DNA from 3 places in the Psychrobacillus sp. MER TA 171 genome. Region 1 is predicted to be linked to each of the others. Evidence: riboswitches for the same ligand, from Rfam matches in the RefSeq annotation. Region 1 holds a riboswitch; each other region holds the start of a gene.

What was found. A riboswitch is a leader RNA that binds a small molecule or an ion and turns the genes downstream of it on or off. The one in region 1 is predicted to bind S-adenosylmethionine.
Region 2: it holds a riboswitch for S-adenosylmethionine, as region 1 does, so the genes downstream of both, M3627_RS14015 (MetQ/NlpA family ABC transporter substrate-binding protein) here and M3627_RS14275 (methionine ABC transporter ATP-binding protein) in region 1, are expected to answer to the same signal.
Region 3: it holds a riboswitch for S-adenosylmethionine, as region 1 does, so the genes downstream of both, M3627_RS07765 (5-methyltetrahydropteroyltriglutamate--homocysteine S-methyltransferase) here and M3627_RS14275 (methionine ABC transporter ATP-binding protein) in region 1, are expected to answer to the same signal.

The regions. Positions count from the first base shown of each region.
Region 1 is NZ_JAMAWN010000016.1:18-4,760, forward strand. Features, by position in the region: partial or broken gene M3627_RS14260 (hypothetical protein) at 1-209, shown strand, start outside; gene M3627_RS14265 (MetQ/NlpA family ABC transporter substrate-binding protein) at 436-1,239, opposite strand; gene M3627_RS14270 (methionine ABC transporter permease) at 1,253-1,921, opposite strand; gene M3627_RS14275 (methionine ABC transporter ATP-binding protein) at 1,914-2,939, opposite strand; SAM riboswitch class I at 3,031-3,135, opposite strand; gene M3627_RS14280 (thioredoxin family protein) at 3,175-3,495, opposite strand; gene M3627_RS14285 (toprim domain-containing protein) at 3,506-3,856, opposite strand; gene gcvH (glycine cleavage system protein GcvH) at 3,931-4,311, opposite strand; gene M3627_RS14295 (arsenate reductase family protein) at 4,385-4,743, opposite strand, start outside.
Region 2 is NZ_JAMAWN010000015.1:44,187-48,929, forward strand. Features, by position in the region: gene M3627_RS14005 (methionine ABC transporter permease) at 1-354, opposite strand, end outside; gene M3627_RS14010 (methionine ABC transporter ATP-binding protein) at 351-1,370, opposite strand; gene M3627_RS14015 (MetQ/NlpA family ABC transporter substrate-binding protein) at 1,554-2,363, opposite strand; SAM riboswitch class I at 2,457-2,571, opposite strand; gene M3627_RS14020 (IS4 family transposase) at 3,057-4,433, shown strand.
Region 3 is NZ_JAMAWN010000006.1:81,757-86,499, reverse strand. Features, by position in the region: gene M3627_RS07780 (DUF3169 family protein) at 1-652, shown strand, start outside; gene M3627_RS07775 (DUF6019 family protein) at 667-849, shown strand; gene M3627_RS07770 (hypothetical protein) at 989-1,288, opposite strand; gene M3627_RS07765 (5-methyltetrahydropteroyltriglutamate--homocysteine S-methyltransferase) at 1,389-2,495, opposite strand; SAM riboswitch class I at 2,611-2,713, opposite strand; gene M3627_RS20795 (ABC transporter ATP-binding protein) at 2,786-4,522, opposite strand.

The DNA of each region.
Region 1 (4,743 bases):
TTATTCGCCCATGGGATTCACGCACAAAAAATGTGAAGTGGGGTTTTTACACTTCTCAAGTAGGTTTGAAAACATTGTATACAATTTTACACAATACTATGGACTTGACTGCGGGTGTCTCACGTTTATGGGCGCTTTTCTTTCATTTATGGGTCAGTTTCAACTGGTTTATGGGCGCTTCCCCCCCTTTATGGGACACTTTGCACTAGTTTATGGGCGGGTCTCACGCTTATGGGCGCTTTTCTTTCATTTATGGGTCAGTTTCAACTAGTTTATGGGCGGTTTCCACCCCTTTATGGGACAATTTCCGCTAGTTTATGGGCGGGTCTCACGTTTATGGGCGCTTCTCACGTTTACGGGCTTTCTTCCCCTCAATCCACCCCACAAAAAAAAGCAAGCACACCAGGTGCTTGCTTCACTCTACAACTATATCAATTATTTCACCGGAACTACTGATCCGCCCCATTCTTCTAAGATGAAATCTTGAATTTCCTGGGATTTTAGGGCTTCTACTAGTGCTTTGATGCGCTCGTCTTTTTCGTCACCTGCGTTTACCGCTACTAGGTTTACGTATGGAGATTCTGAGTCTTCAATTGCGATTGCATCCTCTAGTGGGTTTAAGCCAGCGTCGATTGCGTAGTTGGAGTTGATTAGCAATGCGTCGCCTTCATTGTTTTCATATAGCTGAACCATTAAAGCAGCTTCGTAGTTTGGATCGAATTCTAGGTTCTTCGGGTTGTCTATAATGTCATCAATTTCTGCTTTTGTTTTATCTATTCCCTCAGCAAGCGTAATTAGCCCTTCTGCTTCTAGCATTGCTAGTACGCGGCCATGGTCAGCAACCGAGTTACTCATTAAGATCGTTGCTCCTTCTGGAAGCTCTTCAATCGAATCATACTTTTGAGAGTAAAGACCAATCGGCTCGATATGGATGCCACCAGCATTTACGAAGTCATAATCGAAATCATTCATTTGTGATTCTAGATAAGGAGCATGTTGAAAATAATTGGCATCTAAGTCGCCATTATTTAAGTCTTTATTTGGTAGTACGTAATCTTGGTACGTTTCAATTTGAAGCTCAATGCCTTGTTCTTCTAAAATAGGTACTACCTGCTCTAAAATTTCTGCGTGCGGTACGTTAGAGGCACCAACAACTAATTTGTCGCTATCCTCATCGCCACATGCAGCAAGTGTTAATGCACTAACAGATAATAAAACCCCAGCCAATAATTTTTTCATACTCAATCTCTCCCTATCTTTTATCAATTTTTGTAGTAATAATATCGCCAATCCATTGTAGAATAAAGACGATGATTAATATTAAAATAGTAGCTATAAACGTTACATCCTCGCGACTACGTTGGAATCCATCTTGAAATGCTAGATTTCCAAGTCCTCCAGCTCCAATAATACCTGCCATCGCTGTGTACCCAACTAGTGAAATACAGGTTACGGTAATACCAGATACTAAGGCGGGCATCGATTCTGGCAATAAAACCTTCCAAATAATTGTAGAAGTTTTAGCACCCATAGATTTAGCTGCCTCTAGTACACCCTTGTCGATTTCTCGTAGTGCGATTAAAACCATACGGGCATAAAATGGAGCAGCTCCAATTACTAATGCAGGGATGGCCGCATTCGGACCACGCATCGATCCCGTCAACAACGTTGTAAATGGTATCAATAAAATGATTAAAATAATAAACGGTATAGAACGGAAAATATTGACTACTCCACTGGTCAACCAGTTTGCTATTTTATTTGCCCATGCTTGGTGTGGACTTGTCAAAAATAATAATAGTCCTAATATTAGTCCAAAGATTGCTGTTAGGACTGTAGAAATTGCAGTCATATAAAGGGTTTCTATAGTGGCTTCCCACATTTTAGGCCAATCAACATTTGGAAATAACGATTCAATCATTGTTGATCACCTCAGTTTTAACTTTTTGCGCGTGGATAAATTCAATTGCCTCTTCCACTGCTTGTTCATTTCCATCTATTTGAAGGATTAGTGTCCCGAACGCTCCACTTTTCGTGTGTGATATATTTCCTTGCACGATGTTTACTTCTAAATCGAACTGTTTGATTAATCTTGAAAGAATTGGTTGCTCTGTAGTATCTCCAACGAAAACGAGCTTAACTAGCTTGCCGTTTGGATAAAGCTTAACTAGATTTTGAATGGTTTGAATTGGCTCTTTAGAATCTGAAATTTGAGAAACGAAACGCTTTGTAATAGGCTGTTGTGGCTTTTGGAATACCTCAAGCACATCTCCCTCTTCTACAACTTGCCCATTTTCCATAACCGCTACTCGGTTACAGATCTTTTGAATAACTTGCATCTCATGTGTGATTAATACAATGGTTAATCCGAGTTTTTCATTAATGCTTACGAGCAAGTCTAAAATGGAGTCGGTTGTTTCAGGGTCAAGAGCTGATGTTGCCTCATCACAAAGCAATACCTCTGGACCATTAGCCAACGCTCTTGCAATTCCTACGCGTTGCTTTTGTCCTCCAGATAATTGAGATGGGTAAGAGTCTCCTCTTCCTTCCAATCCAACAAGGCTTAAAAGCTCCTCTACTCTAGCTTTTCTTTTTTCCTTTGGAACTCCTGCAATTTCTAATGGGAATGCTATATTTTCAGCGACAGTTCGCGACCATAGTAAATTGAAATGCTGGAAGATCATGCTTACTTTTTGACGAAAGCTTCGAAGCTTGTCCTCATTAATAGATGTAATTTCCTGGCCATTCACTGTAATATGACCGTCAGATGGCTTTTCTAGCCCATTCAACAAACGTATTAGCGTACTCTTGCCCGCTCCGCTGTATCCAATAATCCCGAAAATTTCTCCACGCTGTATGTCCAGATTTACACTATCAACTGCAACGATTTCTCCTTGCTTTGTAATAAATCTTTTCGAAACGTCTTTTAAACTAATCAAGTAAATCTGACCACCTTTCCTAATAAAAAACCCCTTCTGCAAAAGAGCAGAAGGGGTGTATGTTATCTATTTAAAATAACGTTCATCCATTCTCTCATTTCCCAAAGCTATAGCTTTGCGTGACTTGGCACCATTTCACTTTCATGACGGTTGCCGGGCTTCAAAGGGCACTTCCCTCCACCTCTCTTAATAAGAGCGACACTATTAAATTGTGTTTTCAACATAACGAATATTATCATAGGTTTTCATCTTCGTCAATAGCCTTTATTGTTTCCAATAAGTAAGGAACTGATTGAAAAGCATAGATTTTCTTTTCCACTTTCCCATGTTTTGTAATAAGAAGACAAGGTACGCTTTCAATTTCCTGTTCTATCGCCAAATCACCTAGAAAATTAATATTTGCCTGACCAATTGGATAGGTAACCATTTCTTTAATAACATTCATCATTTTACTTGCTACCTGACACGTTCCACACATAGGCGTATAGATATAAAACAAGGTAAGTGTTGAATTGTTTTTAGCGCTATCCCATTGTTCTCTAGTCCATTCATTCATACACATCATCCTAAGGTAAAAATTCTTTTTTCACCTTAATATTAACACGTTTTAATATAGATGCCAAAACCTTCGCCGGTGTGTTTGCTACTTCGCCATACGTCGGGTTCGTATACAAATGAATTGCCTCTGGATACTCCTTCCTAACGACCGATCGAATTTGTTCCCCGGATTTGTCTGCATCTAGAAAAGCATAAATCGGCAAGCCATCATAAGGGCTTAATAGCTCCTCCAATTTTACATCGGATATCGTTCCATTAGTACATATAATTTCTGGAGATTCATCGAGAAGGCTTAATAATTGCAGCTTATCAGACCTACCCTCAACGATAATTATTTTATCACTAAATACATGTGCCATTTAGCTTCTCTCCCAACTTATCCTTTCCTTTATTATATGAAAAAAACGCCGATTATTAACCGGCGTTTTCATTATTACTCTGCTATTAATTCTTCGTACTTTTCAGGAGATAATAAGCTGTCCACTTCTGATACGTCAGAAGGCTCAACCACGATCATCCATGCATTTTCATAAGGTGATTCATTAACAAATTCGGGGCTATCTTCTAGCTCAGTATTTACTTCTACTACTTTACCACTGATAGGTGCATATAATTCTGAAACAGTTTTTACGGATTCAACGCTACCAAAAGCGTCTCCTGCCTTGATCTCATCGCCAACTTGTGGAAGTTCAACGAATACGATATCTCCAAGTTCAGATTGTGCAAAATGAGTAATTCCAATACGGACATTTCCGTCCTCATTTTTTACCCATTCATGTTCAGCTGAGTACTTAAAATCTTTAGGTACGCTCATAAATAAACCCCTCTCAAATAATTAATCCATTCTATTTAATATTCACATATTTTCATAGTAAATACAAGGTGCTTTAAGAGGTTTTCCACATGTCTTCAAACTGCTCTTCTTTAAAACCAAGCGTTAGCTTATGTCCATTATATACAAGAGGTCGTTTAATCAATTTTCCATCCGAAGCAAGCAGCTCTAACTGCTCATCCTCCGACATTGTAGGAAGCTTGTCCTTCAATTGTAATTCACGATATTTTACGCCGCTAGTATTAAAGAATTTTTTCAGTTCATAATCGCCTTGTGCCACCATTTCCTTTAAAAGTTCCTTTGAAGGCGGTGCGTCAACGATATGATGGTTCTCAAATGGGATATCGTTATCTTTCAGCCATTTGCTTGCTTTGTTGCATGTACTACATTTTGGATATCCATAAAATTGGATTG
Region 2 (4,743 bases), on a different contig from region 1:
AAGGGCGGACTCCATCAGACGGGCGATGTAGGGCGCAGTATAAATAACTAGCGGAACGATAACACCTTTCACACCGATGGTCGTACCTACAAGGAATTTCGTAAATGGTAGGATAAAAAATAATAGAATGATAAATGGTATAGAACGAATAACATTTATGAGAAGGTTACTTAACTGGTATACGATTGCATTTTGTAATGCTTGCCCAGGTCTCGTTAAAACAATCAGTATACCTAAGGGAATACCGATTAGGATGGAGATTAATAAAGAAATCCCTACCATTTGGAACGTTTCTATGGTGGCTTTTCCGATTAATGGGAGCCATTGATTGGTAAATTGTTCAATCCCACTCATGAGTGCACCTCCAAGTTTTCTGTCTCTACACCGCGTTCGTTTAGAAATTGGATTGCAGACTGTACTTGGTCCGGATCTCCGACTAAATGGATGACGATATTACCCACAATTCCATTTTTCAACTCGATGATATTGGCGGTTAATATATTAGGCTGGACTTCAAATCTTTGGCTAACCTCTGCTAATAAGGGCTTACCAGTGCTCTCTCCAACGAAAGTTAAACGTGTAACAGCACCTGTTACATGGAGCTGAGAAATTAGAGACGGGGATAGATTTCGTTGACTGATTGTGCTTAAAAACTTCTTTGTTGTTGGATGCTTTGGCTTTGTAAAAAGGTTAATCGCAGTGTTTGCTTCGACAACTTCTCCTTTTTCCATTACATACACATGATCACAAATTTTTTGAATGACATTCATCTCATGAGTAATTAGTAGAATAGTGATACCCAGCTCTTTATTTATTTTTAATAGCAAATCCAAAATGGAATCAGTAGTTTCAGGATCCAATGCACTTGTTGCTTCATCGCTTAATAGTACTTCGGGTTCCTGTGCAAGGGCTCTAGCTATTGCGACGCGTTGTTTTTGCCCTCCTGAAAGCTGGTTTGGGTAGCTTTTATACTTATCAGATAAACCAACTATTTCTAAGTACTTTTCTACTCTATTTTTTACTTCTGTTTTATCATAGCCGAGTAGCTTTAATGGAATGGCAATATTATCATAAACAGTTGCTGTTTTTAGAAGATTAAATCCTTGAAAGATCATTCCTATTTTATTTCGTACCATACGTAGCTTCGCCGGGGGGAGGGGGGTAATGTTATTGCCGTTTATGTATACTTTTCCAGATGTTGGTTTCTCTAATAGATTTACACAGCGAATGAGTGTGCTTTTCCCTGCACCGCTATAGCCTATAACCCCATGAATTTCACCTTTTTTTACGTGTATGCTTACATTATTAACAGCCTTTACCGTACTACTTTTACTGCTGAACTCTTTTGTGATATTTTCTAAAACTATCATGAATGATCTTCCTTTCTAAAGAAACGCCGGCAGAGCTAGAAGCCTGCGTTTTTCTTGATGTCTAGCTTCGGCGCCTTGCCCCTCGGGATCAAATGGGAAAATACTCCGGTGGCTGTGGATCTGCCTCCTCGCATTTTCCCATTTGCCTGTCGGGGCAGGGATAGGCGCCTGTGCTTTTCTAATTTACCAACCTGCTAGTGCGGAGCCTTGGAATTCTTCTTCAATAAATTCTCTAACTTCGTCGGAATGGTATGCTTTAATGAATTTTTGGATGACAGGATCATTTTCGTTTTCCTTACGAACAACAATATGGTTAACGTATGGGGAATCAGCTGACTCTAACAAAATTGATTCTTCTCCAGGGTTAATACCAGCTTCTAAAGCATAATTGGAATTGATTGCTGCAGCATCGACCTCACTAAGCTGTTTTACTATTTGCGCTGCCTCTAATTCAACGAATTCAAGGTTTTTAGGGTTTTCTTCAATGTCATGAATAGAAGCATTTCCTTTTTTACCTTCTTTCACTTTGATAAAACCATTTACTTCTAATATGTCTAAAGCTCGTGCACCTTGTGTTGGATCATTCGGTAGTCCAAAGGTAGCTCCATCTGGTAGTTCATCGAAGGATGAATACTTTTCAGAATAAACGCCCATTGGAAGTAAAATAGTCTCAGCGACTGGTACTAGCTCTGTATCATTATTTTCGTTAAATGAGTCAAGAAAAGGTAGAGTTTGATAACTGTTTGCGTCCAAGCTGCCTTCATCAAGTGCTGTGTTTGGAAGTACGAAATCTGAAAAAGCCTTAATCTCAATTTCTAGTCCATCACGTGCTGCAATTTCAGCAACAACCTCAGTAACTTGTTCATGTGGACCTGACGTAACGCCAACAACTAATTTATTTTCATCTAATGGTCCTGATGTAGCATCATTACCACAAGCCGAGAGCAACCCTGTTAATAAAACTCCTGATAACACTAAGCTAAATTTCTTCATTGTAATTCCTCCTGAATATGTATTAATAAAAACGAATAAATATAAAAGCCTCTCTTTCAAAAGAAAGAGAGGCACACAAATATGTATGGTCCTCTCTTATCTTCCAAAACAAAAATGTTTTGCAGGATTTAGCACCTTTCTATACTTTTTTAGTATAGATGGTTGCCGAGCTTCAACGGGCCAGTCCCTCAGCTACTCTTGATAAGAGATAATTTCTATTAAGTTTTTCGTTTTTACTATAGAAAAAATTTACTACACTGCTCTATTGAAGTCAATATATATTTTTATATTTTTATAATTGTTTAGAAAAATTCAAATAGAATATTATATAAATAATTATACAAAAGTGATTTATATGGAAATACTAAGATGGGAGCATTTAAAAGGTTTACATTTAGCTATATGCTTTATGTTAATGGAGATGTTAAAGGTAAGGAGAGATTTAAAAATAGGCTATGTTAAAGGTTAGGGTTGATTTATGATGCAAGAAATCTTAAAGCATAGAGTAGAATTGATTTCCGCCCCAGCCGGACGCTTTCCTCGGGGTGAGCGATAAGCCATCACCCATCGCTTACGCGCGTGGTTGTGATGTCTGGTCTGTCTCACTCATCCCGTAGCATAGCTATCAAGTTAAGAAGTTTATAAAAACCCTCGAGGTTGGTATAGAAAACTAACCAACAGGAGGTGCTTCATATGAAAAGAACTGATTTAGACGAATGGAAACTCTTAATGGAACAATTGTATAAACTGTTTTCCCCGGATATGTTGGATAGTTGGGCCAAAGAATCAGGATGGATCAAACGAAAACGAAAGCTTGATGCGTATTCATTTCTCCACATTCTTCTTTATCATTGTGGAAACCTGGCTGGCAGTTCACTACGCGAGCTAAGCCTATCATTAGAAGAAACCTGCCATATTTCTATGACTCCAGAGGCAATAAACCAACGTTTAAATAAAGAATTAATTGTATTCCTAAAAAAGTGTTTGGAACATTTTATACAAACGAAGTTAAATTATCAGTTGCCGATCAGTGACGAGCTACAAAAATTTTGTGAGAGGATCCGTATAATAGATGCGACCATCCATTCCCTTCCTTCGGATTTGAAGGAGACTTTTCCTGGCGTCTATCGAGCCGAATTAAAATGCCAACTGGAGTATGAATTCCTGACAGGACAGTTCTTGTTGGCTGACTGGAGGAACGGAAAAGAAAACGATTCCCTATACGGAAAGTATCGATTAGAGACGGTCTCACCTGGCGATTTGTTTATACAGGACTTGGGTTATTTTCATCTACCTACATTCAAAAAAATCGATGAGACAGGGGGCTATTTCGTCTCTAGAGTTCGACCAGATTGTTCTATCTATACAGGGAATCCAAACCCTCGATACCATGCCGATGGCAGGGTCGTCAAATCCTCTTTTTATCAGAAGGAATCTTTGGCAGAGCATCTGGAACAAATGGAGCGTGGCTCCATAAGGGAATGGGAGGAAGTCTTTGTCGGGTATGACTATAAATTCCCTACCCGTTTGATTTTGTATCGGCATACGGAGGAACAAGATAAAAGTGGTCAGTATAAACGTAAACATTCACGTTACCAAACAAAAGAACACGTAAGGGCGCTAGATGGGGCTACGATTATTATGACAAACCTTCCGGATATCATCCCAGCTGAGAAAGTGATGGACCTTTACCGATTGCGCTGGCAGATCGAGTTATTGTTTAAGGGATGGAAATCCAATTTCCCGACCACCTTTTATAAACAGATAAAGGAAGAACGTGTGCTATGTCATTTTTTCGCCCATTTATTATTGTTTCTAATCACAGCTACAACAACGTATCAGGCACGCTTATTCTTGCTAGAGCAATCTAGAATAGAGATAAGCATTCAAAAGGGTATTTCAGTTGCCCTACGCTTTATTCGCTTGATGTTTGAAAGCATAAAAAAATACACCAAGCTTACCAATGGGGTCCTGAAAAGGTTTCATGATGCTCTTTGTAAACATGCATTGAAAACAAAAGGGCCACCTGAAAAGGATCCATTGATTATACTCGGTGTAAACTACAGTTAGTATTCTATGCCCTGTATAGAAAGAAATTAAACTTACATTTTTTGGTTAAACTAAAAAGTGTTAATTTCATATGGTCTAATTTTCAAAAATACCAGTTCATATGAGAGTGAATGACGTAAATTTTTCTTAACTTGATAGCTATGTCATCCCGTAGGAGTCGCCGACTGGCGCTCCAATCAATAAATGGAACAGCTTTATCATCGATAAATCGCAAAAAATTTACTCGCATAAACAAAGCTTCAAAATGGTAACCAACCCCAAATTCATCATCTATTTATATTTAACAGACATTTGAAAGTACCTTTGTTTA
Region 3 (4,743 bases), on a different contig from region 1:
AGCTGGTTTTACGATCACCTATGCTATCATGATGGGCAAAGATCAGGGTCGCGAGGCATGGGACCATCCTGTAAATCTGATTTTATATATTGTTTTGGCTATGATTCTAACTCTTTTAGTAATCGGTCTTGTGTTTATAAGGAAGATAAAAATAGTTAATTCCCAAACATTTGATGGGGAACAAGAGGATTTAATGGAAGAGTACAAATACAAAAAGGTCGCTGATTTGGGTATAGCTGCTAATATTTCACAGGTCTTATCTATATTAGCGGTTGCAGTTTCTATTCTAATGACAAACAATACAATTTTACAAATTGGTTTTATACTTTTGTTCATAGCTAGCTGGACCATTCCGATGTTTAGTGCAAATTTTATAAAGACAAGTTATCCAGAAAGAAACCTTCCGAGCATCCAATCAAAGGACTATGAGCAACGGCTTATGGACTCTATGGATGATGGGGAGAAGTACGTGACCTTACAAGGACTTTATAAATCGCATCGATTATTCAATCTGTTTATGCTCACTGGTATTAGTTTAGCTGTTGCATTTTCTTACTTTAGCGAGCAATCGCAAATTTTTTCTATAGCAGTAATGTGCTTAGTCTTGCTGGTAGTGAACACAAGCTATTTAGTAGTTGTACGCAATAAATAAGGGGGATTTTAAAAATGACAACCGGACAATTGCTTTTATGGATAATAGGTTTATCTATACTTTTATATTTTATTATCAAGTGGGGAGTAAAAAATGGGATTAATGAGTCTATGTTAGTCTCAGAGGAAGCTAGAAGGAAATATCGACAAGAACAAGAAGACAAGGTGCAAAGGTCCATAGACGATTTAAAGAACTAAGATTTCTTATTTCGGTAAGCCACCACCACAGAAATCCAAGCGGCTATGATGGCTTATCTTTTTATACTTGCTCGCTGTTTGTTTATTAAAATAAAAACTGATACCTGTCTATAAAATAAGACAAGTATCAGCAACTTAGTTATCCTGCATGGGACCATGTAGTAGGGGTTCCTGCTTTTGGGCAGTTTGGAAAAGTAGAGCCAGCCTCTAGGAAAGCTTCATCTCCATCTTCATCCACATAGCGACCGGATGTTAATACTTCCTGCCCTGAGCTGTGGGTATGACTTTCAGAGCGTTTCCAATACGTAACTACTTCTGTATCGGGACAGGAAGGGAATTTCGAACCCTTTTCTAAAGTTCTAGTTGTCCCAGACTCACACGTATAATTACCAGTTTCTTCTACGACATCATCTGTTGTATATTCATAAACTTTACTCATCAAACATTCCTCCCATATAGAACTGATATCTTATTTAAATAGATACCCTAACAGGCAAATGTAAAAACATTTCTACTAACGTTATCCACATGTGGGTAAGTCAGTTCCAGACATCCTTTGCTATTTGGACTACATGGCGAATTTTTGCCCATTGTTCCTCTTCAGTTAATATGTTTCCTTCCTCAGTAGAAGAAAATCCACATTGAGGACTTAAGCAAAGCTGTTCTTTTGGTACATATTTAGTAGCTTCTTCGATGCGAGCTTTAACTAATTCTTCTTCCTCTAGGTCCCCATGCTTAGAGGTAATCAGCCCTAGGACAATATTTAAATCCTTTCGATTAACATGTCGTAAAGGCTCAAAACCACCAGAGCGCTCATCGTCAAATTCTAAAAATAAACCATCCACATGTAATCCACCGAATATAGTTTCTGAAACTAACTCATAGCTTCCGCTTGTGATATAAGTGGATCGGAAATTTCCCCGACAAATATGCATGGTCACTAGCATATCGGCTGGTCTTTTAGAAATAGACTCATTAATAGCCCTTGCAGAAAGGGATAAGGCTTGCTCTAGCGATAACCCCCTGTCCTTTAAGGAAGCGAGGCCTTCCTCGGAAAAGGAGGTAGCCCATGAAGTATCATCAATTTGAAGATAACGACAGCCTTCATCATAGATTGCTTGGATAAACCCTTGATAAGCTGTGATTAAGTCAGAAAATAATTCCTCATCATTGTTATACACACCTTCCTCAATTGCAGCTCGGTAATAAAGCATGTTCGGACTAGGAATAGTAAATTTTACAACAGCATCCCCAGCTGCTTCTTTTAAAAACTTGAAATGCTCAATCATGTAATGGGTACTAAAGCCAATCTTTCCTGTCACCTTAATACCATGCGCTTTTGTTTGCACCCCTTTAAATGATAGTCCTTGATCGGTTTCATAAAATTCCACGCCATCTAGTCCGCTTAAAAAATCGAAATGCCACCATTTTCGACGAAATTCTCCATCTGTGATAGAAAGTAATCCAGCTTCCTTCTGTTTTTCTATGAGTTTAATAATCTCTTCATTTTCCACTTGAGTTAGCTGCTCTTGGGAAATTTCTTTTTGTTCAAATTGAGCCCTTGCTTGCTTTAAACGTTCCGGTCTCAGGAAGCTTCCAACGTGATCTGCTTTGAAAGGTGCTTTTACAAGTAATTGATTTGTCATATTAAATTCCTACCTTCTATTTATATTATGTTGCGATTACTACTGTCTATAAAATCAAATAAAAAGAGGGCTCGCTTCATAAGAAGAGAACCCTCAATATATATTGAAGTCATTCTTCTTATCTTCAAGACTTAATGTCTATTGGATTTAGCACCACACCTAAAAGGCTGGTTGCTGAGACATCATAGGGCCAATCCCTCCGTCTCTCTTGATAAGAAATAAAATATTAAATTATCTAAATATAATAAAAATAAGTTTAACATGGGCTTTAAACAATTTCAAGGGCTACCTTACTTAGGGATAGCTACCCAGTGACCGTCGGATACCTCTACCAGCTCAGAATTCTTTAATTGATACTTGTCAGTAACATTAGACTCTTCCATGAGCACACGCTTTTTCTTGGCCTCTACTTTTGGGTCAGGGATTGGAATGGCTGCTAAGAGAGACTTAGTGTACGGATGCTGTGGATTAGTATAAAGCTCCTCACTTTCTGCTAGCTCTACAATTTTTCCAGAATACATGACAGCAACGCGATCACTTATATGTTTTACCATGGACAGGTCATGTGCGATAAATAAGTATGTCAGGCCTAGTCTGTGCTGTAAATCCTCCAAAAGCTCTACAATCTGTGCTTGTATAGAAACATCTAAAGCCGATAGAGGTTCGTCACAGACGATAAAATCAGGCTCAACCGCAAGTGCTCGAGCGATACCTATACGTTGTCGCTGTCCACCAGAGAACTCATGTGGATAACGTAATGCATGCGAGGGCTCTAAGCCTACCAATTCTAGTAATTCCTCTACCCGCTTCTTTCTCTCCTCTGCATTTTTGCTCAGACGATGAATATCTAATGCCTGCCCAATAATGTCTAGCACCTTTAAACGAGGATTTAAGGAAGAGTAGGGGTCCTGGAAGATGATTTGCATATGCCGACGCATCGTTTTAAGCTCATTTTTACTTAAACGATTAATGGCCATTCCTTGATATAGCACATCTCCATCTGTAGGCTCATGCAATCGAAGAATCGCCCGACCGGTAGTAGATTTACCTGAGCCTGATTCTCCTACAAGACCAAGAGTTTCCCCGGGCTTTATAAAGAAGCTAATATCGTCAACCGCTTTTAAGACATTCCCGCGACTTACTTGAAAATGCTGTTTTAAAGATTTAACTTCCAGCAGTGGCTTTCCATTTTCTAATCCAATAGAACGAAGAGGAGGTTTCTTCGGCTTTTTCTTCTCGTCTAAACGAGGTAAGGCATTTAATAGTTTTTTCGTATAGTCATGCTTTGGGTTAGCAAAAATTTCTTCGGTAGTTCCTGTTTCAACGATTTCTCCATTTTTCATCACAGCTACACGGTCACACATTCCAGCGACAACTCCAAGGTCATGAGTAATTAAAATAATAGAGGTCCCAAAGCGCTTCTGCATATCCTTCATTAAATTTAGTATTTGAGCTTGAATGGTCACGTCTAACGCAGTAGTTGGCTCATCTGCAATAAGTAGAGTAGGCTTACATGCTAAAGCAATGGCAATCATAACTCTTTGACGCATACCACCAGAAAACTCATGCGGATATTGGTTATAACGTTCTTCACTATTTTTAATTCCTACAAGCTTGAGTATCTCAATAGCTTGTGCCTTTCCCTCTTTTTTCGAGAGCTTTTGGTGCTTAATAAGGCTTTCTGCTATTTGAACGCCGATACGAATGGTTGGATTTAAAGAGGTCATTGGATCCTGAAAAATCATACTGATATCTCTTCCTCTAATAGCTTCCATTTCCTTCTCTGTTTTTGTGTGGAGTTGTTCCCCTAAAAACTCAATGGAACCATTTTTCATGAAGGAGGGAGGAGAAGGTAAAAGGCGCATAATGGAACGGGCCGTGACACTTTTTCCACTTCCAGATTCTCCGACTATGCCCAATGTTTCTCCTTTTTTAACCTCAAAGCTAACACCTCGAACAGCCTCGAATTCATTGTCATTTGTTAAAAAGGAAATCTGTAAATCCTCTACTTTTAAAATAGTTTCCATGAAAACCACCTATCTGAATGAAATCTTCGTATTGTTTATGATTCATGCTCTGTTGTTAGAGAGCGTATATTTAAAGTAATATGAGCGGTTTCTACAAAAAAGAAGACTAAACACGCACATTAGTGGCGCATTTAACCCTACTCTAAATAGACTAAATAATTTGCGTTGACTTAATGGTAGTTCGAATCTATACTATACTATACCACTCGGATTTATACAAT